One region of the Sporomusa sp. 246TCP1 genome, then DNA from elsewhere that is predicted to be linked to it. Evidence: riboswitches for the same ligand, from Rfam matches in the RefSeq annotation. Region 1 holds a riboswitch; the other holds the start of a gene.
What was found. Region 1 has a riboswitch for molybdenum cofactor ahead of AC1ECB_RS05005 (hypothetical protein). Riboswitches for the same ligand answer to the same signal wherever they lie in the genome.
Positions count from the first base shown of each region.

Region 2: linked by a shared signal. The riboswitch ahead of AC1ECB_RS11930 (energy transducer TonB) and the one ahead of AC1ECB_RS05005 (hypothetical protein) in region 1 are both predicted to bind molybdenum cofactor.

Region 1 is NZ_CM170492.1:1,006,824-1,022,093, reverse strand. Features, by position in the region: gene AC1ECB_RS05010 (extracellular solute-binding protein) at 179-1,168, opposite strand; molybdenum cofactor riboswitch at 1,533-1,652, shown strand; gene AC1ECB_RS05005 (hypothetical protein) at 1,795-2,154, shown strand; gene AC1ECB_RS05000 (hypothetical protein) at 2,202-3,875, shown strand; gene spoIIR (stage II sporulation protein R) at 4,108-4,716, opposite strand; gene sigG (RNA polymerase sporulation sigma factor SigG) at 4,746-5,519, opposite strand; gene sigE (RNA polymerase sporulation sigma factor SigE) at 6,134-6,871, opposite strand; gene AC1ECB_RS04980 (sigma-E processing peptidase SpoIIGA) at 6,850-7,782, opposite strand; gene ftsZ (cell division protein FtsZ) at 7,990-9,036, opposite strand; gene ftsA (cell division protein FtsA) at 9,064-10,260, opposite strand; gene AC1ECB_RS04965 (small basic family protein) at 10,421-10,750, opposite strand; gene AC1ECB_RS04960 (DUF881 domain-containing protein) at 10,752-11,444, opposite strand; gene AC1ECB_RS04955 (cell division protein FtsQ/DivIB) at 11,472-12,218, opposite strand; gene AC1ECB_RS04950 (D-alanine--D-alanine ligase) at 12,314-13,246, opposite strand; gene murA (UDP-N-acetylglucosamine 1-carboxyvinyltransferase) at 13,269-14,513, opposite strand; gene murC (UDP-N-acetylmuramate--L-alanine ligase) at 14,581-15,270, opposite strand, start outside.
Region 2 is NZ_CM170492.1:2,479,262-2,494,531, forward strand. Features, by position in the region: gene AC1ECB_RS11895 (molybdopterin molybdotransferase MoeA) at 294-1,508, shown strand; gene AC1ECB_RS11900 (TOBE domain-containing protein) at 1,643-1,846, opposite strand; gene AC1ECB_RS11905 (cysteine desulfurase family protein) at 2,431-3,588, opposite strand; gene AC1ECB_RS11910 (tungsten cofactor oxidoreductase radical SAM maturase) at 3,736-4,944, opposite strand; gene AC1ECB_RS11915 (GEGP motif-containing diheme protein) at 5,095-6,219, opposite strand; gene AC1ECB_RS11920 (Ig-like domain-containing protein) at 6,216-7,424, opposite strand; gene AC1ECB_RS11925 (TonB-dependent receptor plug domain-containing protein) at 7,442-9,430, opposite strand; gene AC1ECB_RS11930 (energy transducer TonB) at 9,578-9,685, opposite strand; molybdenum cofactor riboswitch at 9,825-9,944, opposite strand; molybdenum cofactor riboswitch at 10,082-10,201, opposite strand; molybdenum cofactor riboswitch at 10,318-10,435, opposite strand; gene AC1ECB_RS11935 (cytochrome c maturation protein CcmE domain-containing protein) at 10,502-10,873, opposite strand; gene AC1ECB_RS11940 (cytochrome c biogenesis protein) at 10,870-11,529, opposite strand; gene AC1ECB_RS11945 (heme exporter protein CcmB) at 11,538-12,215, opposite strand; gene AC1ECB_RS11950 (ABC transporter ATP-binding protein) at 12,190-12,804, opposite strand; gene hfq (RNA chaperone Hfq) at 13,071-13,331, shown strand; gene AC1ECB_RS11960 (MFS transporter) at 13,570-14,742, shown strand; gene AC1ECB_RS11965 (P-loop NTPase family protein) at 14,900-15,270, shown strand, end outside.

The DNA of each region.
Region 1 (15,270 bases):
TAAGATTGCGGGCCGACACGATGAAAATTTTCTCATTCTCATTCCAGCCTTGGCCGTTGAAATGGCAATCAACCGTGATCTGGCTTCATCCAACAGTGTCATAATATACTCCTCCTTTGACAGACCTTGTGGGAGCCTGCTTATGTATGTTTGTGGTTATAGGTACGCGGCTCGCTGCTTATTGTTTGAACGGCTTTATTAAAGCTTTTAATTCTGCCGGGATGTAAGGCAATTCCCTGGTGCGAACTAACGGATTCATAGAAATAAAACCTGCATCATTTAGATATTTTTGTCCATCTGTCAAAAGAAAGTGTATGAATTGCAGCGCTTCCTTGGTATGTGGTGCGTTATTCACCAGAGTAAGACCATAAATTATTGGTTGTCCATAAACTTGTTCAATGCTGCCTGTTTTTTTGCCAGTAAGCGACAGTGTTGCTTGCTTATAATAGTTCACATAATCCAAGGAAGAAAAATCGAGTTCAACCGGCAAGGTTATATAGCGATAGCCGCCTTGTTTGGCTGATGACTCATAAAAGAAAAAGTAATCCAACCGACCTGAATTCAGCATTTCTTTGATAGTTTTTCCATCATTAACGGTGCTAGACTCGTGAAAATTATTTACCAGCTCTTGATACAAGCCTTGTTTATGATAGTATTTTTCGGCTAACTGCAATGTTAGGACTGCCCGGTAGCCGCCAGGATCCAAATTCGGGTCGGTATGACCATACTGCACATCTGGCCTTGATAAAATATCATACCAATTATCACTGGTAATCTCATTAGCATACTTACTTTTGTCAGTAAAGGCTACAACTGTTTTATTACGGGCGAAAAATATATTAAACTTTGCATATTCAGGCATCATCAGATTATCAATAGTTTCATAGTCAGCAGAAGCAACCACGTCACAGGGTCTCTTCAGTTCCGTTACTTTCCGGGCGGCTTCCCGGCTGCCACTTCCCTCTAAAGTGATTTTGGTATCCGGATGAGACTTTTCATAAGCTTCAGCCGCTTTCTGGAACGGTCCGCTTAAACTGCCAGCATGAAAGACAATAACCTCTGTAATTGGGTGGTTTGGACTCTCTTGGGCAAAACTGCTTTGTTGCCCCAGGCCAATGAGTACTACACATAGAAAAAGACCCATTAGTTTCATTAATTTACGATTCATATACATACCCCTTTTGCTAATATTTTACAAGCTGCTTTTGAAAACAAATTTATCGCGATATCAATTGCTTTATTGAAATAGAATAAAATTAAAGTAATATAAGCTAACAAATGCAGCAATACCCTGATTCTATTATAGTATTTGTTTATTTATACTGGCAAGAGTTTAATTGACAAATCAATTTAACCCCTTTTTATAAAGACGAAAAATCAGCTCTAATCTTAACCTCGCAAAAAATTTTTCTAACCAACATATACCAACCATATTGATTTATACACCGTCAAACAATATAATAGTAATTAATTGTTGATGTTTGTTTATGTTAGTTTTCATTATCAAAATACCTCTTATTATAATTTCATAATCGGATAGTCTGCTCCCTTAGCCGATTTACCTAATCCTTTCGTGGTATGGTATCCGGCCGATCGGTATAGCTGAAAACGGCTATATCTCCCTTTTGGAAAGGAGCAATATTTCAAGCAGTGCAAAATTTTGCTCTTGTTTTATGCTTTATTACGTTCGCTTGAATTTATTGCCAAGCCCTTTCCGTTCTGGAGAGGCTTGGCATATTTTTGTTTAAGCTTGTTGCTTCAATTAGTCTATAAAATGTTCTAAGGAGGAAAATTATGTATTCACGAATCAATGATCACAGTGATGTTTTAACCAATGGGAAGATCATGCTATTTACCGACAACGAATCCGGTTGCTATACACTAACTGACTTACAATACTCTGAACATGCATTTCAAGAACTCCTTGTAGATACCCATAAAGCAATTCGAGAAGCTACCTTGTCTAAGAACGACTATACGTTTGATGCCTATGTTAATATTCTGGTAACGTTAACAAATAACCTAAAAAACATTACAGAGTCTCTGCTTGCAGTCAAAGCGGCAATACAGACAGCCAAAGGCGAGCGAAGCACGACAATTGCTGCGTCTTACCAAATAGAAAGTGTCGAATGTATTACAAAAAAAGTTGTGTAAAGAAATAGATTGTTTTACTTTAAATACAAAAAGGATGGTGATACCGCATGAAGATTTCAGATTTCATATTAGTAGCCAACAATATCCCGGTTGATACGCTTCCTCTTTTTGTCCAGCTCGCTGGCGATACATCATCGGCATACAAAGAAATAGACTTGCTTTATGAAATCGATAAAACCCGTTACCAGACCGCAGCCTCTCAGTCTTCTTATGCTAATCATCCTTTGTTCACTACCAGCGGCATTGATCGACAAATTTATGCCTTAAAATACTTAGGAATGTTGCTTGTGGCTATGGAAGATGGCCCTTGTTCTCCCTTATTCGAACAGGTAATACACATTCTGACAAAACGCTGGAGCAATTTGTATGGCTATATTAAAAATTCCGAAACAATTGATTTATCAAAAGCCGTCCAACCAGAGTATTATGCCGAATCCATAAAAAACAGTCAATACCACAATCTTCTTACTGGCGCCACAATACAATATCTTCAATATTTTATTGCAATGTATCCAGCTATTGATTTACCACCTCATGCCTCCCTGAAATTTGCCATGTTTATTACCTGTATTTTAGGCAAAAAAGCAATCATACCCGAACCTGAAACTTTATTTGTTGTGCAAACACTTGCCAGCAAACTTGATAACACCGGCGATTTTCAACAATTAAAAAGCAGGCTGAATAAACCAGCAATAAAAAAAATGGCCCGTCAACTTAAAAATGCGATATATCAAAAGGTATTTTATAATTATCTTGAACCCTGGAACGGCGACCACTTCTGGGAAGGAATGGCTCACTGCACCGCGTATCTGTCATCATCAGCCGGAATATCCCTGGCTTCACCAAAAATTCTGACAAAGATTAAAGAACGAGATGTTGAACTACTTTGCCGCCTCTATATTATCAAGATGACATCAGAGTTATTTCGATCCAATCATAAGCAAAGCCAAGAGGATCTGGAATCAAAATGTGCCGAGTTTGTAATGCTCGGCTTAAGTTTACTCGAATTTATACGTGAGTATAAAAAAACGAGAAAATATTATTTTGAACAAAACAATCCTTTTATATATGCCGAAATTGATAATCTCAAAAAACAACTTCAAGCCTACGAAATAGAAGTTCGCAGAATGAGTGCGGATTTGGCAGCCAAAACCGATTTACTGGCCCAGAAAGAAGAGGAGCTTAACACCTTGGTTCTCAAACAAAAGTTCGTGGTAAATGCCTTAAGCAAAGAAACTGAGCTACTTCAAACTAAACTCACTCAAGTGGAAAATCGCCGAAAACAAATTAAAGACATAGAAAGCTCTGATAATATTATAAATTTAGCAACATCTAATCAACACTACAATATCGAGGCAGCTTTAAACACTTTAAGCAACATTCACGCCCTGGTTATCGGCGGTGCTGAAAACTGGCAAACCAAGTTAAAGACCCAGTTACCTAATTTTGTTTATCTCTCCGGCGATGCAAATGGCTTTGATGAAGCACTTATCATTCATGCTGATATTATCTTTGCCAATGTTCGCTGCAAATTCAGCCATGACTGTTTTTATAAGATGATCAAACTAATTCGCTATTACGACAAACGTTTAGTGTTTTTGTCCAAAACCAACATTCCCCTTACCATCCAACAGATGGCCAGTGCTGCAGTTCCTTCCTATTCATCAGTAGAAAAAAGCGTTGTAACGCAAAGCAATATCAGACGCGTTGTCGAAGTATAAATAATCTCAGTAAAGTTTCCTACAGTGAAGGTACTATGAAACGCTAAGGCTTGTGCCGGCATCCTAAAGGACGCCGGCACAAGCCTTAGCCGTTCATCCAGGAAAAGTTCAACTTTCCCTCTGGAACAAAAAGAGAGCTACTTAATTTGTTAGCTTTCTTTTTAGTTTATTCATAGGAATCCATTGTATTTTCGCAGAGTTGAGACTGCTTTTTACCTGTTGCAACAATTTATTATCTAAAAATCTCAACTAACTTCCAGCAAATTTTTAGGGGTTTTTCGCCATCCTCCTGCTGAGTATACTCATTGGAAGAAGAAACTGGGGCTAAAGTCGTGTTAGTACCATCAATAAAACATAGGGGTGGAAATAATACGCACCACCAATTTTGCCCGGCACCCTCTCCCAGGAGAATGCGAACAGCCTGATACTCTCCCGCAGGCAACACTAAGCTGCCGTAGGAACGCACCGGAAATTCAAAACTACCAATTTGGATAGCTACAGGATAATCAACGCCGTTTTCCGCCAGCGTGTTTTTAGCCACCAGAACAAGTTCCTCTTGGCGGTTAGCTATAATGTTTTTAGCTGCTTGGGCGTTACTCACATCTTTGACATGCGGAGTTAGATAGGCAATAACTGCATCGCGAACCTTTAGTTTAAGCTGTTGGTCTTGCACGCTATCACTATTAGCTAAAATATGCAATCTAACATAATCACTACTATTGGGTGTCACCGACACCCCGTGTTTTTGCTGATAAAGAAGTACATTCCAACCACCAGCAATAAGACAAATTACTAAAATTATCAATATTCGCTTACTCCACAAAGGTAAACTTCTCTCCACTACACTGCCTCCCTGATAAATCATAAACTCTATATGTATTTGCGCATGTGGCCTAATGCGGCCTTTTCCAACCGTGACACCTGTGCCTGGGAAATACCGATTTCATCTGCAACTTCCATCTGCGTTTTACCCTCAAAGAACCTAAGAGTGAGTATATGTTTCTCACGATCACTCAGTTTGCGCAGAGCTTCTTTGATCGCCACTCCCTCAAGCCAACTTAAATCTAAATGTTTATCATCACTGATTTGATCCATTACAAAGATGGGATCACCACCATCATGATAAATAGGCTCAAATAAGGATATAGGCTCTTGGATTGCATCCAGGGCAAATATTATTTCTTCTCTTGGCACCTTAAGTTCATCAGCAATTTCATTAATTGACGGCTCCCGTGAAAACCGACTGACTAACGAATCCCGTACTTGCAGCGCTTTATAGGCAACATCCCGCATTGAGCGGCTTACCCTTATGGGGTTGTTATCTCTTAAATAGCGCCGGATTTCACCAATAATCATTGGTACTGCGTAGGTAGAAAACTTTACATTCTGTGCCAAATCAAAATTATCAATGGCTTTCATTAAACCAATACAGCCAACCTGAAATAAGTCATCAACATATTCTCCCCGATTGTTAAACCGTTGAATTACGCTAAGCACTAATCGGAGATTGCTATAAATCAGCTGTTCCCTGGCGGCTTTTTCGCCCCCCTGCATTACCTCAAACAACTCACGCATTTTAGTGGCAGAAAGCACCGGGAGCTTTGCTGTATTTACACCACATATTTCGACTTTATTAACAATCACATTATTACCTCCCCAGTTTTTCTAAGCTACTAAAACAACTTGCCCCACACAAGCATTATTGCCATGGGCTGACGATTTTATACTTTGCAGTGCAAGAGAAGCTTGCCGTTTTTTCAAAAAAGATCAAAAACCGCTATTGCAGCCTTTTGATCTTCAGCCAAAAAATAGTAATGCTATAGTCCACAATACCGTTATTCCTTTGCGTACTTTGAATACTTTGCGGTAACAATTCTTAAAATGGGTGGAGCTTGGCTTTTGGCTAGTTCTTTGGATTTGCACACATCAGATATTTGGTCAATATAATACCAGGTGAGGGCCTTTTACTTTTGGCATTGCCCCAAAAGTAACAAAAGGTCTAGGCCCCACGCCTCCAAAAGCTGAAAAGGCGGGCGATATTCCTAAAATCCGTAAACTCTATATACCGCAAAACAAAAACCGCACCCCGGAAGATGCGGTTTTTACGATTAATTTATAAATCAACTGCCAACAAAAGGCATTATACAGTCTTTCCAATGAAATACAAAAAACCCACCTTAACCAACGGCTGATAGTGGGCTAAACAAGAAACTGACCCACCCGAAGAAAGGGCGACTAAAAATGCATTTAACAAAACCTTACTCCATGCGAGATATCTCTTTACGCAGCCTTTTTATTATCCTCTTTTCCAGCCTAGAAATATAAGACTGGGATATCCCCAGCATATCAGCTACTTCTTTTTGTGTACGTTCATTACCATCATCATTAAGGCCAAACCGTAGTTCCATAATTCTTCGTTCCCGCCCTGACAACTTGCTCATGGCTGTGTATAACAGGGTTTTATCAACCTCTTCCTCTACTGACTTATAAATAATATCATTATCTGTACCTAACACATCAGAAAGTAACAGTTCATTACCATCCCAATCAATATTTAATGGTTCGTCAAAGGATACTTCGGCCCGGGTTTTACTGTTACGACGTAAATACATTAAAATTTCATTTTCGATACATCGTGAAGCATATGTGGCCAGTTTAATCTTTTTAATGGGATCAAAAGTGTTTACTGCTTTGATTAAGCCAATCGTACCGATGCTAACTAAATCTTCGACACTTACGCCGGTATTTTCAAATTTGCGGGCAATGTAGACGACAAGCCGGAGGTTACGTTCAATGAATACACTTCTGACAGATTTATCCCCTTTTTGCAAACGGTTAAGCAAAAATATCTCTTCATCACTTGATAAAGGCGGCGGTAAAATTTCCGCGCTACCAACATAAAATACTTCATCAGGCTTCAGCCAACCAATCGCCTGAAGTAATGATATGATCCTTAGCCTTATATACAATTTAATTATTGGCCAGGTAATTCGCATGTACTTTCCCCCTTGGTTCTATTGATGTCTGTTATAAGCGCCGGATGTAAAAGTGCCTGACAATCACTACCATCAGCAAAGGTACCATCGTAAATGCCGATGAGTACTTCTGAGGTATAATACGAGCCTACCTTACTCATCACGGTAATACTATCTGGTCTAAAGCCAAGTAACATATTGCAGCCGCCAACCGACTGGCAGGGAATAATCTCCACCCTGGCTAGCCAAGCTGAGTCCTGGCATTCGTCAAGATTAGCTAACCAGGAATCTGGCCGGTTAGCTGTTAAGAATGCTGCAACCTGCCGGCCCAGTAATTGAAGTGCAGATTGCAGGGACAGCAGAACTACCGGTTTACGCCCCAGCAGCGAATAGAGGCCATTGCCAGTATCCATCATACCCGTAACTTCCTGCAACTGCCCGGCATATTCTATTCTTGCCTGATAAAAAGTCTTATACCGGTACATTCTGGCCAGCAGTCTTTTGACAACCAGCAGGATGAGAACTATGGCTATAACACTGCCTGCCACTAAATGGCCCCAGGAGAGTTTAATAGTAGTACCAGCTCTAAAAGGCGCTTCAGTCTGAATAAAATACATCCAGCCCAACAAGGCCCCACCCAGGATAAAAGATACTATAAAAAAAATACCGGTAAGTGTTACTGTCAGCTTTACTGACCTATAGCCAAAAGCCAATAAAATAATCACCACCGACGCCAAGAACTTTCCGGGAATACTATATAATACAGCCATCTCCGGAAAAATACCGATTAATGTATATACGCCTCCCGCTACAGCCGTCATCAACAAGCGTTTCCAACAAAAAGAAATGCCTGCGGCATAAGCTGTTACTACTAAAATAATACTATTCATAATAAAATTGATTAACAATACTACATCAGCATAAATGCTCACAGTTTATACCTTCTTGGATCATATTTTATATATAAAAACATTATACACATAAGACTATATGCCTGAAATCAAATTGTTATTCTAATTATACAAAGTATTCCTTTAATAAAATGTAATTTCCTGCCATTTTAATAGTTTCAAAAATAGACATAAAACCCGGCTCGTAATGAGCCGGGTTTTATGTTACATTCCTTATTTACTATATGTCTACCGCCGCATCCAAGCCGGAATATCTAAATCCCGCCCTTTAAACGGTTCAATAACCTTAGTTTCGCTTTTACCTGCACTTACCTTCAATGGCAGGGGATCAAAACCAGTAGCAATGACAGTTACTCGAACTTGGTCTTCAAACGCTTCATCAATGGTTGCACCAAATATAATCGTAGCTTCCGGATCAGCCGCTTTGGCAATAATATCAGCAGCCTCATTAACTTCAAACAATGTAGTATTAGGACCGCCAGTAAAATTAAGTAATACACCTTTAGCGCCATCAATTGACATTTCTAAGAGCGGACTCTTAATCGCCGCTTCAACAGCCGTAATTGCGCGGTTATCCCCTGTACCAAAGCCAATACCCATAAGTGCCGAACCAGCATCGCTCATAATAGTCTTAACATCGGCGAAATCAAGATTTATTAATGCAGGCACAGCAATAAGATCAGAAATCCCTTGCACACCTTGACGGAGTACATCATCAACAATCTTAAATGCTTCCATGATCGGAGTGCGTTTATCCACAACCTGTAGCAATCGGTCATTAGGGATAGTAATCAACGTATCTACTTTTTCCTTCAGCTTGGCAATTCCCCGTTCAGCTTGGAGTTGACGCTTGCGTCCCTCAAAAGAAAAAGGTTTAGTAACAACCCCAACCGTTAAAGCTCCTACTTCCCGGGCACACTCAGCTACTATCGGTGCCGCCCCTGTGCCAGTACCGCCACCCATACCAGCTGTAATAAACACCATGTCTGATCCTTTAAGAACCTTAATGATATCATCCCGGCTTTCCTGAGCGGCCTTCTCACCGATATCAGGATTAGCCCCCGCTCCCAAGCCTTTAGTTAATTTCTCACCAATCTGAATACGATAAGTAGCTTCAGATCCAATCAATGCCTGTGCATCTGTATTTATAGTGATAAATTCTACACCCTGCAAGCCAGCGCCAATCATTCGATTGACAGCATTATTGCCACCACCGCCCACACCAATAACTTTTATTGAAGCAAACTGGTCCAAGTCCATGTCAAATTCCAACATTACTAAGTTTTCCTCCCTTACCATCTATCAAATTTTCAATAATTTTTTCGCCTTACGGATAAACGCATTCCAAGCACTGTAGCCTTCTGCAACTGGCTCACTTGTTGAAATCCTGGCTCCATGGCTTATAATGCCATAACACACAGTATTAGTTGCATAAGCATATTCATCAGCCAATTGCGCTGGTTTAATCGTTTCGGTATGTATCTGAAACACTTTGGCTATGCAAGAGCCCATACTGGGCATTGTCCCTGAACCACCCGTCAAATAAATGCACTCCAAAGTTTCTCCATTTACGGTTAGATGCTTGTCCAGAAGCGGCTTAATAAAATCATATAGCAAACCAACAATTTCATCTACTCTACTTTCAATAATATCATATAAAAAATCAAAAGAAATATGCTTATCTGTAGTTCCGTAATCATTACAGTCCAGAACCACTCCTTGATTATGCAAATCAGGCGACAACCGGGAATAATAACGCTTAATTTCTTCAGCATGAACTCGGTTAACACTCAATCCCTGCATCAAATCACTGGTTATATAATCACCGCCCAAGGGTAATGAGGCTGAAGAACAAAGCTTACCACCAACATAAATAACAACATCGGCCGTACCTGCCCCAATGTCCATAAAAATAAAGTTATTACGCTCATCAGATAACTCTTTCCTCAACGTTTCTGCGGCCACAACACCATTAGCAACAATTCCATTTAATTTAAGCCCGGTTTCGGCAAGCGCCTGGGTTAGTCCTTGCACAATTACCTTCGGCGCCGATATTATGTGAGCTTCTACCTCAAAAGCAGCGCCTGGTTTGGCGACAGATTCTCTAGTTGAAAACACATGTAAAATTTCGTAATCATTATCGGCAACGGCAAAGGTTGCTGCTTTACAGGCGCGTCCAACATCTTCGCGTGTCACAGTTCCTGCAGTTATTGGAGCAATACTACCAATACTATTTTGCATAACAAGTGATGAACCGCTAATACCTAAGTATACACAACCTGTCTCCTGGCTGTCAGCTGCCATAAGAACACAATCTACTGCCTGTCTTATAGAATGAGTCAAAGCGTTACTGTCAGTGATAACCCCTCTATCGTAGCCAACTGTTGGAGCAGCACCACTACCTAAAATGTCCACATTGCCATCAGCCAGCCTTCTTCCAACAAACACTTTGATCATACCTGTGCCAACATCAATAGCTAATATAGTTTTTTTATTCATAACTCCCTCGCAGCACAGTATTATGTTTCTTCAAGAATAGTTTCAACAAAAGTGCCATTTTCCCTTTTTTTTAACCGAAAAATCTATATTTATTTTACATTTAAACACAAAGAAAACTCCAAAGCCAAAACGATACTAGGATGACTTTGAAGCTTTCTTATTATTTCTTTAAAAAATAACGACGAATAATTGCTAAATTTTGAAATATTCGCAAGCCAAAAGCCAATAGGGCAACATAATATAAATCAATTCCCAGACGGTCGCCAATATATACCAAGCCTGCGGCCAACAATGCATTTGTAAAAAAACCTGTGATGAATATCGTATTGTCAAATTTTTCCTCACTGCCGGCTCTTAGTCCACCAAACACAGAATCTAGCGATGCCAGCAACGCCACCGACAAAAACTTAGCATATTCTACAGGCACTGTAACCGGAAAAAATATACCAATAAGCACACCTATAATAAGTCCGGCAATCGGCAATGCCATACTAAAGACCACCTTCCTGCGCCGGCTTGGCGAGTTCAAACCGAAAAGTACCCTTAAATGCCGGAATTTTTACTGCCTCTTGCGTTTTGATTGTTACTTGAATACCCCAGAATTGTAAGGTTTCAACTACTCCGCCACGCATTTTTAGTGCATTCTCCAACGTTGTTGGCTCACCAATAACACGAACTTCATAGGGTGGTGAATAGCGCGAATTATTGACTGATAACGTTGGCCCGGCACAACGAATTTCGGAACTGGCAATAAGCCGTTGTTCGTTAATCGACATAGCTTCCGCACCGGCTGCCCACAATTCATTAATCACTTTAAGAATATCATCATCATGAATTAGATACAAATTAGGGTTTTCCCCCGGCTTAGATGGCCGCTTACTATCATCAATCGTTACAATAATACCAGGTCCTTCGACAGCTACTACACCGGCTCCCATTTTTATCCTCTCAAATTCCTTAGATGCGGCTTCAGCACCTGAAGTACGCTTTAATTCATGAACTTGATTAACTAACGCGTCCCGCTCCTTTTCAGTCTGACTTAGCCGTTGGGATAAGTCCTCAACCCTTTGATAGGGAATACTTGACTTAATGTCTTGCGTAGTACGGAATTGCACCGCCAACATAATGCCCAATACAACGCAGACCAGGGCAATGGCAAGCTGCCCTTGCTTGATGGGTAACAAAATATCGTCTCCTTTCAAAATTGAACCCTATTTACTACGTATTTTAATAATTGGGGAGGTATAATTTAGATCGACATATTCGACAGTCATTTTTTTAGCAGCTATTTCCTGTAAGATTTCAGCTGTCAGCTTAGCTTTTTCTATAAGACGCTGATTATCTCCAATCCGGATGCAAACTGAATTTATAGTGTAAACAACAAGCTCATCCGGTGATTTAATGTTTACTTCCGATAATTGGTTTAATGCTCCCTCATCCAGTTCAGATAAATAGGTTAAAACATTAGCAAGCCCTGGATCATTTATCTGATCGCCAACATAAACATTCCCCAACCGAACACCAGTAATAACAGGCACTTTTACTTGCTTTAGGTTTTTAAATGCAACCATTACTATACCCTGTCGGTCAATTTCTACAAAACCATACTGGCTGGCAACAAAAGCCAAAGGCTGGCGTTCCTTGATATGAATAGTAATCGTTGCCGGAAAATTTCTCTCAACCTTAACCTCATCCACGCGCAGATCACCAGTCAGCCGCTCTTTAATTTCTGCAGGTTTTAGTCTAAAGATATTTATTTTTTCCGGAACTCCGGCTATTCGCAGCACTTCTTCAACAGTTACATACTTATTGCCCTCAACCACTACTGTCCCTACAATAAAATAGGGAGAATTAATAAATAAAAAAATAGCTATTAATGCTACCAGCGCCGCCAACCACAACGCCAGTATGGAAGCGCGCCGCTTTCTAGCTGCTCTCAAGCGTTCTGCGGTCTGCATACAATCACTCCTGTAGACATCTTCTGCAGTAATTATACAACGTATTGTCCACTAAATAAATAAAAAAATGAGCAGTAAACACTGCCCAATTTTTTCTAATCAGTCACCATCTGCAGTATCTGCTCACACAATTCGGCAAAACTTATGCCAACAGCAGCAGCAGCTTTGGGTACTAAACTAGTAGCTGTCATCCCTGGAATTGTGTTAATTTCCAAAACGTATGGCTGATTAACGTCACTGAGCATTACGTCAACCCGCCCAATTCCCCGGCATCCCAATAACTTATAGGCGTCAAGCGCAATTTGCTGGATATGCTCCGCAACCTTGGCTTCTAGCCTGGCTGGTACTATATACTCTGTCGCACCTTTAGTGTATTTAGATGTATAATCATATCGTCCTGATTGGGGCACTATTTCGATGATCGGTAGTGCTTTCGGCTCTTCACTACCAAGTATAGAAACAGTCAATTCTTTTCCTTTTATAAATTCCTCAACAACAATATGACCGCTATATTTAAAAGCCTCTGTTACTGCAACTTCAATGTCTGCAGCATCTTCAACGATGATCACGCCAATACTTGATCCCTGCGCAGCCGCTTTTACTACCACAGGTGTGCCGAATACCTCTTGAATCTCTTTTGTCACCACAGCAAGGTCAACATCCTGTTTACTGTATAGCCGTGACCGCGGAGTAGGTATTCCGGCTGACATAAACAATCGTTTGCTTACTGTTTTATCCATTGTCATCGCACTAGCCAATACACCTGAACCAGTATAAGGTATACCTAACATTTCCAGCGTGCCTTGCAGCAAGCCATCTTCACCATAAAGACCATGAATAGCATTAAATACAACCTCGATCTTCTCTTGTTCCAGTTGTTCAACAAATTTTCGGGGGTCAAGGTCGATGCCAACGGCATGATAACCTTTCTCTTTTAACGCCGCTAGAATGGCCCGCCCCGTATTCAAAGATACTTCCCTTTCTGCAGACGGTCCACCCATAACAACTGCAATTTTTTTATCTTTCATAAAAAGTCCCCCTTTATCTCCCTTACACCTTTACAATATTTGCTCCTAATGCTTGCAATTTTTTATCTATACTTTCATAACCACGCTCAATGTGATATACCTGCTCAATTTCCGAGGTTCCTTCTGCTGCTAAAGCGGCTAATACCAACGCACTGCCAGCCCGCAAATCAGGGGCAGCCACAATGGCACCAGTCAATTTCGCCACCCCGCGAATAATAGCTGTTCGTCCTTCAACCTTAATTTTAGCTCCCATCCGGGTAAGCTCATCAACATGCTTAAACCGATTTTCAAAAATAGTTTCCGTAATAATGCTAGTACCTTTAGCAATGGTAACCAATGACAACATCGGTGCTTGCAAGTCGGTAGGAAAACCGGGATATGGCAGCGTCTTTATATCTACACCCCTGAGTTCGCCAGCCTTTATCCTAATATAATCCTTACCAGTTATTATTTTCGCCCCAATATCCTGCAGTTTATCTGTAACTGAGAATAAATATTCAGGAACGACATTCTCAACTACAATATCACCACGTGTCATAACGCCTGCGGTTAAAAAAGTACCAGCCTCAATTCTATCACTCATTACTGTATGTTCTGCCGGAACTAGCCGGGCTACGCCATCAACTCTAATCGTATCAGTACCTGCACCATTGATTCTTGCTCCCATTTTATTTAAGATAGCCTGCAGATCAACAATTTCAGGCTCACGCGCTGCATTGCGAATAATCGTAGTACCCCTGGCCAGCGCGGCCGCCATCATCGCATTTTCTGTAGCACCAACACTGGGAAAATCAAAATTTATTTCACCGCCGGTTAACTCTTTCGCCTCAGCATCAATAAAACCAAAACTTTCATCAACAATTGCACCGATTTTCTCTAATGCCTTGATATGTAGATTAATTGGCCTGGGACCGATGGCACAACCACCTGGATAGGACAGTCTGACTTTGCGAAATCTTCCCAAAAGAGGCCCCATCAAAAAAACTGAAGCACGCATTTCCCGCATCAAATGTTCAGGTATTTCAACCTTACTCACATTGCTGGTATCGATTAGCATGGTATGACCTTGCCTGCTTATCTTAGCGCCAAGCAATATCAAAATATCCTGCATGGCTTGGATATCGCGCAAATACGGAACATCATGGATAACACTGATACCAGAACACAGAAGCGTTGCTGCCATAATTGGCAAAGTAGCATTTTTCGCCCCGCTTATCCGGACGTTGCCACTTAGTTGTACTTCTCCTTTGACGATAAATTTCTCCATCGTCTTCCCTCCCAGAAAAGTACAATCACCCTATACTCTTCTCTAATATAATCTAATCTCTAGCTAACTACACATTATTCGCTTGCGTAAGTTTTTCTACCAACTCTTCGCCTACCTGATAAATATTGCCGGCGCCCATAGTCATTACTAAATCTCCCGGCTCAACAATTTCAAACAAATAACGCGCAATTTTACCTTTATCTGGTACATAAGTTACCCGCTGATTGGTTTGCTGTTCAATTTCATTCTTAATCGTATCCCCGCTAACTCCGGGAATAGGCTGTTCACCAGCTGAATAAATATCAGTAAGAATTAACAAATCAGCTTGTAAAAATGCCGCACCAAACTCTTTTCGCAGAAAATTCGTACGGGTATACCGATGCGGTTGGAAAACACAAATTAGTCGCTTAGGTTCTGTTTGGCGTGCACCGAGTAATGTTGTACTGATTTCAGTCGGATGATGGGCGTAATCATCCACTACCCATACGCCATTAACCCGTCCTTTTGTCTGAAACCGGCGTTTTGCTCCCTGAAATAGGCCAAGACCTTCGACAATTTGGGCAAAACTTAACCCGGCATAAATACCTACAGCAACCGCAGCTAACGCATTAGATACATTATGGATTCCCGGCACACAGATTTTAGCTGTGCCTAAAAGATTGCCTTGATAGTATACATAAAAGGTTGAAACTGGACCGTCGGATTTTATATTGCGGGCGATAACATCTGCCTCCTGCTCAAGCGCATAAGATATATA
Region 2 (15,270 bases), 1.5 Mb from region 1:
AAAAAAAATTTTTTAAGGAAATTTTTACATTTTATAAATTATTTTTAATTGTCCCATCTCTTGAATATAATTATACCTGCCGAATAATACTTTTTGCAGGAATTTAGTTGCTACGAAGAGAATATATCCTATCAAGAGTTCCGAGTTACTATCGCCAGATCGGCGATAGTAAACAGGGCGTGAGAAGGAATTCTCACACCAGCCATTACGCAAAGGAAGTCCGTTAACACGGGCTTCCTTTTTGTATGTAACTAGCTAATGTATAATATAACTATACTACTGGAGGGTGGAAAATGACCGAAAAGTTAGAAGTGGCTCAGGAAAAGTTGTTAAATCTAGTTCAAATTATGCCAACAGAGATAATAGAGTTAAGCGAAAGCTGGCGGAGGGTATTAGCTGAAACCATAGTATCTAATATGGATTTTCCGCCATTTGACAGGTCTCCTTTGGACGGTTATGCGATCGTAGCCAAAGATGTTGAGGGGGCTGTACCTGGCAAACCGGTAATTTTACGTCAAGTAGATTATGTCCCCGCGGGGGATATTCCACATCATACTATTACATCGGGAATGGCTTGCCGGATTATGACTGGAGCCCCTCTGCCTCCTGGAGCTACTGGAGTTGTACGTATTGAAGACACAATTGCAGATGGTGATAAGATCATTGTTTTGGATGGTCATGGGGCAGAAAAAAACATTTGTTTCCAGGGTGAAGAGATTTCAGCCGATGAAGAGGTAATATCTGCCGGTACGGCAATAAATGCAGGAGTAATCGGCATGCTGGCGGTATTGGGAAAAGCGCAGGTATGTGTTTTTCGTAAGCCGCTGGTCGCGATTATTGCTACCGGCAGTGAAATTATCCCTGTAAATTATCAGTTGACTCCTGGAAAAATCCGTAATTCCAATAGTTACATGCTTAGTGCTCAAGTTGCGGATGCCGGGGCAAAAACTATCCTTCTGGGCAATGTGTTAGATAATGTAGATGAAATAGCTCTAATGCTAGAGAATGCGTCTACCTGTGATGTTGTAATTACGACAGGCGGAGCCTCGGTAGGTGATCACGATCTAATTGGCGAAGTGTATGATAGACTCGGAATTACCTTATTGTTTGACAGAGTAAGCATTAAACCGGGAATGTCGATGCTGGCTGGTATAAAAAATGGCAAGCTTTATCTTGGATTATCTGGGAATCCGGCAGCAGCGGCTATTTCATTCGAACAGTTAGTTAGGCCAATATTGATGAAGATGTGCGGTCATAAGACATGGTGGCGGCCACGGGTAAGAGCGGTATTAGCCTCTCCGTTTAATAAAAGTACAGGGGCAAAACGTTTTGTTTGGTCGCAGTGCTGGCAAAAAGATAATGGTATTTTAGCCGAACCTTTACGCCTGCAGAGTAATGGTATGCTGAAATCGGCGATGGTTGCCAACTCGCTTATTGTAATTCCGGAAAATAGTCCTCCGTTGCCGAGCGGAAGCGAAGTCGAGGTTATTTTGCTGGTCAATGCTTAGCCGGGTTTAAAACACTTCTTGTTACTAGTTATATATGGAACCCCCCCATTACTTGCCCAGCAAGTAATGGGGGGGTTCTAACATCTTGCATCTCATATTTTTAAAGACAGAGGCGGCTTGTCTCGCCCCTATCCTTACTTAAGCACCATCATTTCAGTAGCTTTTACCAAAGCCGTAACTTTATCTCCAGGAACGAGGTTCAAGTCTTCAACAGAATCTATCGTAATGGCGGCTACCAGTTCGGTACCTTTATAATCCATAACGATTTTAGCCATAACAGTTCCTTTAACAACCTCTTTAATAGTAGCTTCTAATTTGTTTCTTCCGCTGATTTTCATTGTAAACAACACTCCTCATTTTTAAATTTTGGAAGCTCTTCCTATAAATAAAATAACATATTATTTGGCAAAAATCAATAAAAATATCTAAATTCTATCATATTCAACTAAATTTAAATAATATTATGATATATCTCAATATATCTCCGCATTTCGATTAATTAAACCAATTATCTATGTCATTTACTACTTTGAAATAATGGCTGTGTTAGCTATTGTCGGTGGGAGTTGTTAGCATGGACGTAAAGTTACTTTTCTGGGATATATTGGTACCAACTATCTTTAGCATAAACTAACAAAAATGCAAAAGTTTTCTACGAATAAACCAAAAAGAGAGCTAGCAAATTAGGTAGCTCTCTTTTTGGTTCTTACATTCACTATATGAAACTTTACTGAAATTCATTTATACTTCAACATGCTGCAGTTCATATCTCTACTGAATAGAAATGAACTGCAGCACTGACCATCTGTTGGATGGTCAGTGGAATGTTAGTTTTGAACACCAGCTGACAGAGGGAAATATAGTTTTTGGACAGTTGTGGAAAATGAAGCTAACGAAGGCGCAGGAGAGTGACCTTTTCGCATTATTTAATGATATGACTCTCCGAACCGGGTATGCTGCAGTACTCGACAAGGGCTTCAATGAGTACATCAATATCGCTTTTTCTATTCATAGGCGAAAAGCTGATCCGTAGTGCACTGTCAGCCAAAGCGCGGCTTAATCCAAGTGATTCCAACACTGAAGGGCCTCGGGTATGATTTGACTTACATGCTGCCCCGCTGGAAATATAAATACCCTTACTGTCAAGATAATATACGACCGTTTCATTTTTTACCCCCGGCAAAGAAAAATTTACGATATGGGGTGCTCCCTGGTTATTCGAATTTATAACCGCACTCGGTATTTTATCAGTTATGGCCTGGACGCAATAATCCCGAAGCCTGGTCATATGCATTATATCCTTGGGCAAATTAGCAAAAGTTATCCGTACCGCTTCACCGAAAGCGGCGATAAGCGGAGAACTTTCCGTCCCTGAGCGCAGTCCGCGTTCCTGTCCGCCACCGAACATAGTAGTATACATATTTACACCCTTTTTCACATAAAGCGCGCCAGAACCCTTAACCCCATGTATCTTATGCGCACTGATACTGATAAGATCGGCGCCAATGCCAGCTGCGGTAAAGGGTATTTTCCCAAACCCCTGTACAGCATCACAGTGCAGCAACGCCGGGGAATGTTTTCGCTTAATTATTGTTTTTATTTCATTTATGGGAAAAATAGAACCTATTTCATTGTTAACCATCATGGCACTTACCAGTACGGTTTGTTCATTAATGGACCTTTCCATAGCTTCCATATCCAGCTTACCTCCAGGTGCTGAAACATACTCCACTTCCCAGCCCTGTTTTTTCAGGTCCCGTATCGTTTTAGTTACGGCCGCATGCTCAGCTTCAGTGGTTACTATTCGTTTGCCACGATTGGAATTGGCTAAACAAGCACCAATTATGGCGAGGTTATCGGACTCTGTGCCGCCAGAAGTAAAATAAATTTCTTCAGGCGTTACATCAAGTGCGTCAGCAACACTTTGGCGGGCTTTCTCAATTTCAAACTTACTTTTCACCCCTAGCCGATGTAATGACGACGGATTTCCGTATACTTCTGTTAGCATGTTCACGACCTTTTCCGTTACCTCCGGATATGGTCTAGTGGTTGCGCTATTGTCCAAATATATCTCTGGCACTTTCCTTCCTCCGTTTTTTTCACTATTTCCTAGCCTACTTTAGTGCTGCTATTGTGTATCAATCGATTAAGTTTCAGCTACAGTTTTCCCAATGTCAATTGTATCATATCCACCTATGTTGCCAAATTCTTTTTTAATAGAAAGCTATTATGGACAAGCTATAATTCTTCTGGCCCAAAGGCATTCGGCGCACGACGGGCTATTGGCCCAGCAATCCATTTCATTACTATCCGTATAATTACACCCGTCAAGCATTTTGCAATCCGTACAAGAAGGAAAGCGATAATCATTAACAGTCTGCCTAAAATTAACATAACCGGAATCCATCCATATTTCCCGCAATGTTTTTTCATTGACATTTCCTAAATAACACGGGTACATTAGTTTTTGTCTACCATATACATAACACTGATAAGTATGCATTAGTGGGTAACAAGGACTAACGTTTCCCTTATGGTTAATACATAAAGACTTGTCCTGTACAAACTTACAATTTCGTTCTGTTCTTAATTTCATATTGGCCATATTAGCCTTAAGAGAAGTTAGCAAGGATTCATAAGAGTGACAACCAAACATCGCGCCAGTGTCATCAGTATCGTAGACAATTTCATCCTTCATGGATTCATGATAGGGCAGCAAATTGGTTACGATAACCTGGCTGGCTTTTAAATCCCATGCCATCCGGATTAACTTGGGCAACTGATCAAAGTTCTTCTTCATGGCAACAAACTCAATTCCAAGTTCCGGTTTTTTAGTCCCCCGTTCCCGCTTCATAGCCTGTAAATTTACTATATTGTCATAAACGCTCTGAAAGTTAGCCCCTTGCCGGATTTCATTATATTCTTCCTCATTGGGGCTATCGAGAGAGGTAAACAAAACATCTATCTGAAGGCCTATTAGTTTTTGAATGACTTCTTCCTGTAGAAAGGAACCATTGGTGATCATTTCCACATTCAAACCAAGTTCCTTGACCGCCTTTAGCATATCAAAAATCCTGGGATGCATCAAAGGTTCACCAAACCCGCCAAAATGAACCGACTCCAGTTCAGGCAATTCTTTTAAGCTATTTAAAATTTTCTCAAAGGTGCTCCATTCCATATGCGTCAATTCATCCTGCCATGAACTACGAATACATGTTATACAGGCAAAATTGCATTTGGTAGTAACCTCAATATATACTCTTTTCGCATCCTGTACCAGGGTAATTAACTGATATCCACTATCAGTACGAATAAATAGTGCTTCTTGATTCGCATCCAAAGAAACGGGTAATCTTACACAACCATCCTTAGCAATCTGAACCTTTTGACCTACCGGCAAAACTTGGTTTATTGTCTTTTTAACTGCTTTTTCCATTTTTCCCTCCCTAAATGAGATACTGGGTCCATTTATGGATAAACTAATGAACCACGAAGACACAAAGAGGACAAAGGTTTATTACTGGTCCTTTGTGATCTTCGTGCCTTTGTGGCTAATACCTTTTGTACGGTCTATACATAAACCGTATTATGGGTGTGGCTGAATAGCTCCGTAGACAACTAATTCCCCTTTTTCAACCATTTGCCAAGCTTTTCCATCCCAGTCGTACTGAAATAATTTTTTATTTGCAGTGTTAACCTGGATGGCAACTACGGTTTTACCACAATAATCCGCATTCTTTAGAATCGGCCTTTCTGGATTGTACGGGTATGGCGGGTCATCACGGTCAATACTCCATTCCGACCGGTCCGGAACCACTGGTATGGTAGATGGCGCAATAAAACGGTATGGGCCTTCACCATTAATAAAAACCTTGCCGCCATCCCCACTAGTCTTCGCCCGGCCTTCCAGCAGCGGATAGCCGTCACGTTCATATGCTAATAAATATCGAAGCTCGCCTTTAATTTGTTGTCCATCCAGATAAGTAGTGGTTTCGGGATACTTTATCCAAGGATATCTGGAAATAAACCTGCTTTGCGGAAAACTCTGCCGTATTTCAGTGATTGTATAATTTCGACTATAGCCGTCCGCAGAATATACCGTTATATCAGTAGCATTTGCCAAAATGCCAGCATCCTTGAGTAATTCCCAAACCTGCACCCCAGTATAGGTGGCAAAATAGTCACCAGATTTCGCTGTGTCAACAGCCATAAACTGGCTAGTCCTTGGTAAATGCATAAGCCTTTCCTTAGTATAAATAACTGCCGCTGCTTGTTTTACCGTCGGATTGTCACTAACATCGCCCGGCAAATACCCGCGGTTAATTTCCTGCTCATTGCTGAAACCGTCTCGATCAGAGTCAAGTTCTGCAATAGCAGCGAACGCCGCAGCACTGCGCCCAGCAGCAAGGTAGGCTGCACCAAACGGATTAAGCGTCTTTTGAATTCTCCCTTCCGGATGAGGCGCTTTATAGCCATATGTGGCATGACAATAATCACAGGTATCAAGGTACTTGTCCTTAGACTGCCCGCCAGTATGACAAAGATAGCAATTATCCAATTTAGTGTCTTTGGCTGCCGGATAGGCTTGCAAAAAATTACCGGTATCGCCATCATTATGGTGAGCTTTATAGGCCGCCATTACTGGAAAAACGATCAATACCAACACCACAACCAATACTACTAATAAGGGTGAACAATAGTACTTTTTCATAATTTTCCTCCCTTACTTGCCACTGCAGTGGTAAATGTCCAACCGAACGTTTGATTGCAGATAAAAGGGTTCCCTTGACTTGCCAGCGCGCCCTCATAAAAAGCCACCAAGTACTCTGTTCCTGGACGAAGATTGGCATTTATGTTTACTATATTGCCCTTGGCTTCCTCTACGGTAATACCGACTTGCCTGACCCGTACGCCAGATGATTTTTCATAAATTCGGATCGCTTGCTCATTGATAATCTTAACTGGATGGTCAACAGTCGCCGTTAAACGATTTCCCGACGGCAAGACAGCAATCCCGGGTTCCTTATCTCGCGGGTAACTTGTTACTAGTTTAATATCTGGTAACTTTACTGCCAAGGCAGGCGAAGCAGGGCCAAATCCAAATTCATTGCCTGCCTGGACTTTGAAATAATACGTCTGACCGGGAGTAAGCCCTCCGTTGCCACGACCACTAAAGCTATGTGCCGTTTCTGTAAGCTGCCATTCTTCACCAGGGGAAGGCTCCTTGCTTATATCCAGGGCGTTAATAAACTGTCCGTCAGGTTGGGTGGCAAAAACCACTCGATAGCGCTTAGCTTCAGGAACAGGCTCCCAAGCCAGTTGTACCTTATACGCTGAATCCTCCACAAGCCGCAAATTTGCTGGAACCGTAACCGGCGGCAAACCCAAGCTGAATACACCAGCACCGTAATAATCGGTTCCCTGAGCATCATGTATAACTATCTTCAGTCCATTTTGTCCTACCGATGAAGGGTTGATAATACCGGGAACAGTCAAATAAAGATCGGTATTGGCAGGTATGACTAGTTGCTCTGGCTGAGGGATAAAGCTGCATTGTATACCGTCTTTTACCTTTTTGACACTGGTTGCACCATATGCAACCGCATAAAACCGCTCCCCCGGATTTTTGTACTCCAGCCTAGCCAAAGTACAGCCCGGGTCTGCAGCCTGAATATCCTTCTGCTTAATAGTAAACCCAGGAGAAAACGAAACAGTCAACCTGCTACCTTTGGATAAGTCCAATTCCGTATCAACGTGAAATTTTATTGTATAACGCGCTTCCAGGCCAGGCACCAGTGATGAAGCCGAAACCGTTACCGAAGATAAATCACTGGCAAAAGTACTGGCAGTGACACTGACCAGCATAATAAAGGCTGCAAACACTATGATTAAAACCTGTTGCCTAATAAGATTCATGGTAAAATGTCCCTCCTTTAAAATTTGTAATCAGCACCCACCATCACGGTTCTGCCCGCCGCCGGATAGAATAGTTCATCCTGGTATTCTTTATCAAAGATGTTGGCTACTGTAATATACCAATCCTGTTTCTCGTTAATCTGACGCTTGATTTGCAAATCCATAATATGATAGCTGGATAGAGTAGGATATGTTGATTTAACTGTCGCGGTATGCCCAGTACCATCATCCCAGGTCGCTCTTTCACTGGAAAAATGCCCAGTAAGTCTGAACTTATAGCCCTTATCAGCCTGATAAGTTACTCCATAATTAATCATATTGTGAGGAGTATATTTAAGCATACTAGTTGTTCCGTCATTCTTAATACCAGTTGTATCTAGATAGGTATAATTGATAAAGCCGTCTAAGCGATTAGTAAACTGCTTGTTTAGTTCGATCTCCAGACCTTTTATTTTGGCATAGCTAACATTATTGTAAGGAACACTTTTACTCGCCAAAAAAATCATATCCTGGATATCATTTTTAAAGATGGCAATGTCGCCTGTTAAACTCTTATCAAATTGATGTTTTAACCCCACTTCATAATTTTTAGCTTTTTCTGGTTTTAGATCAGGATTTTGATTCTTACCGTAAAGTTGCTCTACCGTAGGGAAACTGCAGGTTTTGCCAAAGGAAGTCCGCAGTGTATTATTGTTATCCAGCCGGTAGACCACATTGATAGTAGGATTAGTGGCTGAATCCTTGATAGTGGCAGTATCGGTTACTTCATTTTCATCACGCCTGACGCCAAGAGTAATGGTAGTTCTCTCGTTGGGAAGAAAATTATCTTGCACGTAGTAACCATAGCGTTTGTTATTGTAAGAATCCCAAGAATAATTGTACGGATCAGATAAATCAGAATTAGATTTTTTCCAGTCGATATCATTGTATAGTGTTCCAAAAGTTAAAGTATGTAGATCGTTTAACTTATAGTTACCTTGTAATTCCACGCCATTTAAGGTGCTATCCCAATAGCTTGCATTCCATCGGCTTGTACTATAACCCTTGATTGTCGTCACTGCCGGATCATGATCGGCCCCATTAGCCCAAAGGCCGTTTTTCTCAGTAAACCGATAAACTTTAACATTATAATCCAGTTTACTATTAACCTGCTGTGCATATTGCAAAGACAAGTTACTTTTTTCCCAGTCTCTAAATTCTGTATTATTTAATCCAGCCCAAAAGCCAGTATTATAACTTATAGGCTTACCATTAGCAGGGTCAAGAGGGGCTAAACAGCCTTTATCAGTATCAGAATATCCCCCTGTAAAAGTTAACGATGCATCATTTTCAAATTTCCAGTTCAGTTTAGTATTAAAATATGTACTCTTTCTATCCGCATTGCTTATATAGCCGTCAGTATGCTCGGAGCCGCCATTAATATAATAATTAAACTTATCGTCGCCTCCACCGTATGAAACAGAGCCATTTAGCGTGCCATTGGACCCACCGACGACGGAAACTTTACCGCCCTCATAGTTCTTACCGTTTTTGGTGGTAATTAAAACCATTCCTCCGATGGCATCTGTCCCATAAGATACAGGCGCAGGGCCTTTGATAACCTCAATTTTGGCAATATTACTCACTGGGAACATATCTAGGTCCGCAGCTCCACCACTTAATTTAGAAAGCGGATCTACTAAAACACCATCAATATATATTTTCGTATAGGATAGAGCACTCCCACGGATATCCAGTGTATTGTTATTTTTCTTCCCCCGGTGCAAATTCACGCCTGGAACATCCTCCAAAGCGTCTGCCAGATTCCGGGCTCCTTTAGCCTCAATATCCTTGTCAGTTATAACGCTAGTGGTGACCAGATATTTTTCTAAAGGAATTGCTGTAACTATCACCTCGTCTAAGGTAAAAGACTCCTCCGGCACGCTTTCAGTTGCAAAAGTCAAGCCAGGCACTGATAATAAACAACAATTAAGGATTGCTAGATAACCAATCATTTTCTTGTGCATTGCGAAAATTCCTCCTTGAATTTTTGATGATTACGACCACGGTATTGTTCACCCCCTTAGTCCACACCGTCAAGACACTACTGCAAATTAAACGTAACAGGAATTGCCACCCACAAGCCTGCCCTCCTTAAACGCCGAGTAAACCTGCTAACTACGCATGTTGGTAACTACAGCCAGATCCAACTGGCTATAACCTGAACTGGCAATAACCTGAACATCCCCTACTACACCCTGCTCTGAAACCAATACCCGCAATACTTTCCACCTGAATTCCCGATGTTTCAGCCTTGATAAAATGAATTCATTTGACAAAAAAATAAAGTTCAGCATTACACAAATCACTGCACAGCTCTGAACCTTATTTCAGTATTCTTCTTTGCGCAACGCTAAACTGCTTTACTAGCGATGTTCTTCTTTGCGCAATGGCAGATATACCTGTTTCCTGGTATACCCTAACGGCCAACAGGTCATGACATCAGTTTTAGACCTGCAAGCTTTGAAGAATCTCATATTTAATTATGGGGTTAAATCTTTAATGCATTACTATACAATTAACTTTTATTTGACGAAAAAATAGAGTTCAACCTTACACAAATCAATGCGCAGCGCTGAACCTTATTTTAGTATTCTTCTTTGCGCAACGCTAAACTGCTTTATTAGCAATGTTCTTCTTTGCGCAATGGCAGATATACCTGTTTCCTGGTATACCCTAACGGCCAGCAGATCATGACATCAGTTTTAGATCTGCAAGCTTCGAAGAATCTCATATTTAATTATAGTGAAATTGTTAACAAATTAAAGCATGCCTTTAGTACGTTGTATAAATAACTGTACGTCGAAAAAAAATTAAGATCCAACATTACACAAATAAATGCGCAACGCTGAACCTTGTTAGCGGTGTTCTTCATTGCGCAATGGCAGATATACAAGTTTCCCAATATACCCTAACGGCCAATAAACCATGACATGAGTTTTAGATCTACCGGCTTGAAGAATCTCCTATTAATTTAAGGACATTATTCTACATAAAACCAAATAATCCTTTTTTTCATACATATTTTTGAGAGTTAATCATTGATTCACACTCCCTTGGTATTTTGACGGGCATTTCACCAGCAACTTGTCTGCCTGGAATTGTCCATTAGTATATTTACCAATTGCCACTATGCCGGTCGCTTGCTCTAAACCATCAGGTTTGACGCCACGATACACCACTGCAGCTTCTTCACCAGCATCATCACGCAGCATAAACTGAGTGTATCTTCCATCTTCAGCCTGCATTACTTTAGCTGAGGCCAGTATTCCCTTTACCTGAACGGTGCTCTTGGCGCTCTTGGCCTGAGCAAAGGTGACATAAGGCGTAACTGAGCTTTGAAATACAAAAACACTATAGGTGATAAACCCGGCAATGACTGCCAGACAAACCAGACGGTACTTTTTCATATTGATAGCCCCTTTCCTGGCCGCGCAGTTGTTCTGACAACACTCCGGGTTAAGAGTAAACAGTAAAGAGCCGTGGCCCCGCCCACAGCAGCCAGCAGCACATACAGCATGATCGGCTCCATAGCCACCTTGCCGGTGCCGTTGAGCACAGGCTCTGGGTGTAGTGAAAAGTACATGCGAGGGATAATAAACACCAGAAAGGGCACAGACAAAAAGGATAACAGCGCATACACAGCACTCACCGTCGCCCGTCGCTCCGTCTCTTCAATGGCTGTTCTGAGTGCCAGATAAGCACCGTAAATTAATAGCAAAATAAACACGGTCGTCTGCCGAGGGTCCCAATTCCAATATGCTCCCCAGGTCAGCTTGGCAAAAACTGCACCGCTAACTGTCGCCAAGAGGCAAAAGCCGAGACCCAACCGAGCCGAACAGGCACTCAAGCAATCATACTTACGCTGCCTGGTTCTGAGATACTGCCCAGCTGCTATGGCTGACACCAAAAAAGCCAGCACCGATACCCAGGCAACCGGAATGTGAAAAAAGGCAATCCGAACAAGGTAACCCAGTCCCGCGGCAGGCGGCACCAGGCAAAACACTGCAAACAGCACTCCAGCTATCCATACCGCAATTAATGATGCAACTATTCTAAGATTCATACATCCTCCTAATCCTGCCAAAGGTAGTCAAACAAGAGTACTCCGGCGGCAACAACCGCGGTGTCATAGCCCGCCATAAACACCAATTCGCTTAATTCAGGTATATCGCCTGATAGAATCTTGGCAGTCGCACCAATGGCGCTTAAAAATTGCGGCAACAACACCGGAAAAGTAAGCACCGTAAAGATCGCATTTTTACCTTGTGTGTACATGACCATAGCGGCTGTCAACGTAGACACAGTCGCTATTCCAGCACAGCCAAGAGCCAAAATGGTGATAAAAGGCAACCAATTCCCAACTTCAACGGCAAGAAAAATGATAAACAGCGGCACCACTAGGCAGGCCAAGCCGCATAAAAGAGCTAAGTTAAACAACAATTTACCGAAAAAGACAACTTGACCAGTAGCATATAATCGCAGTCCCAGCAATGTACCTGCTTCCTGCTCCTGGACAAACACCCGAGCCAACCCGGCCATCGCACAGAAAAATAGCACAACCCAGAGAAGGGCAGCGGCTAATTCCGGTGGCAAAGGCGCTCCGGCTATCGCCATGCTGACACTTGAGAGCGTGGTCAACGCGAACATAATTAGCGCTCCGCCAGCATACATTGTTCTAATTTCACATACCGCATCTTTGACCAAGACTGCCCATACTGCATTACTAAAGCTCAAGTGTACTGTTGCCATATAGAACCTCCTCGACCTCGTTAGTAGCAAGTATAACGGCAGCATTCTTGCTGACTGCATCAACAATCAACTCTTTTACAATGATTCTTCCACTGACGTCCAAGTTAGATGAAGGCTCGTCCAAGATCCATACAGGTGGATTAATACCTTTAATAACCGCCAGTTTTAGGCGTTGCCGCATGCCTGTGGAGTAGGTGGCAACCGGATCACACCCAGCTCCGCCTAACCCCACCTGACAGCATAACTTTTCAGCCTCAGACTTAGAACTAGGCACACCTCGTACTTTTGTCCAGAAAATAATATTTTCGATTCCCGTAAGCGCCGTATACATTGCCATTTCAGGCGATACAAAACCAGTATAAGAGATTTGCTCTTTTGGGCTTGATGCATTATCCAAAGTTAACCTAATCCGCCCAGTGCTTGGTCGAACCAGTCCCGTGATGATTTTGAGCAAAGTAGACTTACCAGAACCGTTACAGCCTGTTACTGACAAACACTGTCCACTAGCAACTTCGGCACTGATATTTGAAAACAGAAGTCTTTCACCAAACCTTTTGCCTATATTGTCAATTAAAATTCTAATATGCATATATATCTACTCCAAACAAGGACTATTTAGAGTATTATATCATTTATTGCAACTAATTGAAAATTATACGCATGAAACGAAAGTATTGCATCACCGATGAATACCGAAAGTACAATTGTAGATTATAGTCGCTTATTAAATTCATCTTCATTAAAAAACCACGGCTTGGGAATTGCCGTGGTTTTTTTAGAAGGTAATTTGTGGTTAATAACGAAATGATACCTTTATCACCTATTGTTATAATATAAAACGCAGGGGAGGTTTTTATGAATACTAATCCTAACGCTAGCATCACTTCGGCATCTACGCAAAAGGCAAAACTAAATTTACAAGACAACTTTTTGAATCAAGCTAGAAAGGAAAATATCCCCGTCATTATTCATTTGTTAAATGGATTTCCGGTAAAAGGTATCGTCAGGGGATTCGATAGTTTCACTGTTACCCTGGAAAATGAAGGGAAACAACAACTCGTATACAAGCATACTATTTCCACTATATTACCGCTTAGGCAATTTTCCTATAAATAATAAGGAATAAATCATTGCATGTGTTATGCGCTGAAGAAAGGAGGTCTTTATGTCAAAAAAATATGAATCTACGGTTACATTTGTAGCCGCTTGTATGATAAACAGGCTGTCTCCACCGCCACCTGTAAGCAACGACAATTCTAGGTATAACTCCTTTTAACCGGGGAAAAATTGCCTTGCTTACATCAATCGACGGCATCCTCCTTGGTTGAAAGGGACAAAAAGGGGGAGCTACTCAATGACAACTATTCTTAAGGACAGAACCCTATTGGGGCTAAATTTGGCAGTGCTGTTAATGATGTTCGGAGTTGGTATGATAGTTGCGGAATTGCCGCAACGAATCGTGTACTTTGACGGAAACGGGGAATCGGTAGGATATCTAGCTTCGGCGTTCGCCTGTTCCTATATACTAATCCAAGTCCCTATGGGTAGATTATCAGATAGGTTTGGCTTTAAGCCGTTTCTGATTGTCGGATACTTGTTGTGTTTTTTAGCTGGATTGCTATTTTTCTTTGCAACAAACTCTGGGTTGATGTTTTCATCCCGATTTTTGCAAGGAATCGGGGAGGCACCGATTTGGGCACTTGCTCCGGCGTTACTATCAGTAAAGTTCCCAATGGATAAGGGCAAGGTAATGGGGATATATAATGCTGTCTTCCATTTCGGTCTTACTCTGGGTCCACTTGGGGGAATAGCATTGGCAAAGGCGTTGACCGGAAATGAGGTTTTTCTTGTTTACTCTTTTTGTTGTTTAGCCGGCGCGGTTGTAATCAACCTCCTGGTAGAACCGATAACAAAAAAAGAACTAAAATCGACAAGTTTATTTGATTTTCGGAGCATATTGAAGTTGATCGGACAGCGACAAACATGTATTTCGTTGATCGGGATCATTATTTACGGTACTGGATATGGAACATTTCTCACAATTATACCCTCATTCTTATTGCAAGAAAAATCCGTAAGCTCAGTTGAAATCGGCGTGTTCTTTTCATTGTTTTATGTGGCGATAAGCTTTTCGCAAGTTATTACCGGTCCACTAACTGACATATTTGGGCGGAACAGATTTATGATTATAGGGCTTCTCGTCACAATTGCCGGGATAATTATCGCCCCGGTCTTAAGTATGCCGTTAGTCTTATTGGCACTTACAGTTGCAAGTTTAGGAATGGGTACTTTTCATCTCGCTTCAATGGGCTTTTTGAATGAGATTGTACCTGACTATTTAAAAGGCACGATTTCGGGGGCATATTACTCTTTTTGGGGTATTGGGATGTTTTTTGGTCCACCGATAATAGCCAAAATATCTACATGCACCAGTTTTAAGGTATCAATGGCGGGTTATTCACTCTTTATACTACTTGTTGCAATTGGACTGATGATTAGCTCCAGGTGTAAAGCAGAGATTAAATGAAAAATTAATTCTATGTTACACTAAAGCTTAAACAGTATACCTAGTACTTATAAACGCAATAAATATATAGCACTACCTGGCGTCTATTTCTAAAGCCGAAATAGACGTCTCCTTTTAACAAGTAGTTATTTTTTTAAGGGATATGAGGGAAAAATCCATGAATGAGTATATTGCGCTAAAGAATGCGCGGGTTCATAACTTAAAAGGTATTGATGTTACAATTCCCAAAAATAAGCTAACAGTTATTACCGGCGTATCAGGAAGCGGTAAGTCAAGCCTTGCCTTTGACACGCTTTATGAAGAAAGTAAAAGGCGCTATTTAATGTTTTCAGGCACACAATTTATGGTGGATAGCACCCCGACATTTGATAGTATATCAGGACTTTCTCCAACCGTTGCAGTAGAGCAACGTATTATCCGTCAATCAAACCCACGTAGCACAGTTGGAACAAGAACAAAAATAAGTAATATGCTCGCAATGCTATTCGCAACTTATGGTGAACACGACAACAAATATGACGATGGTCA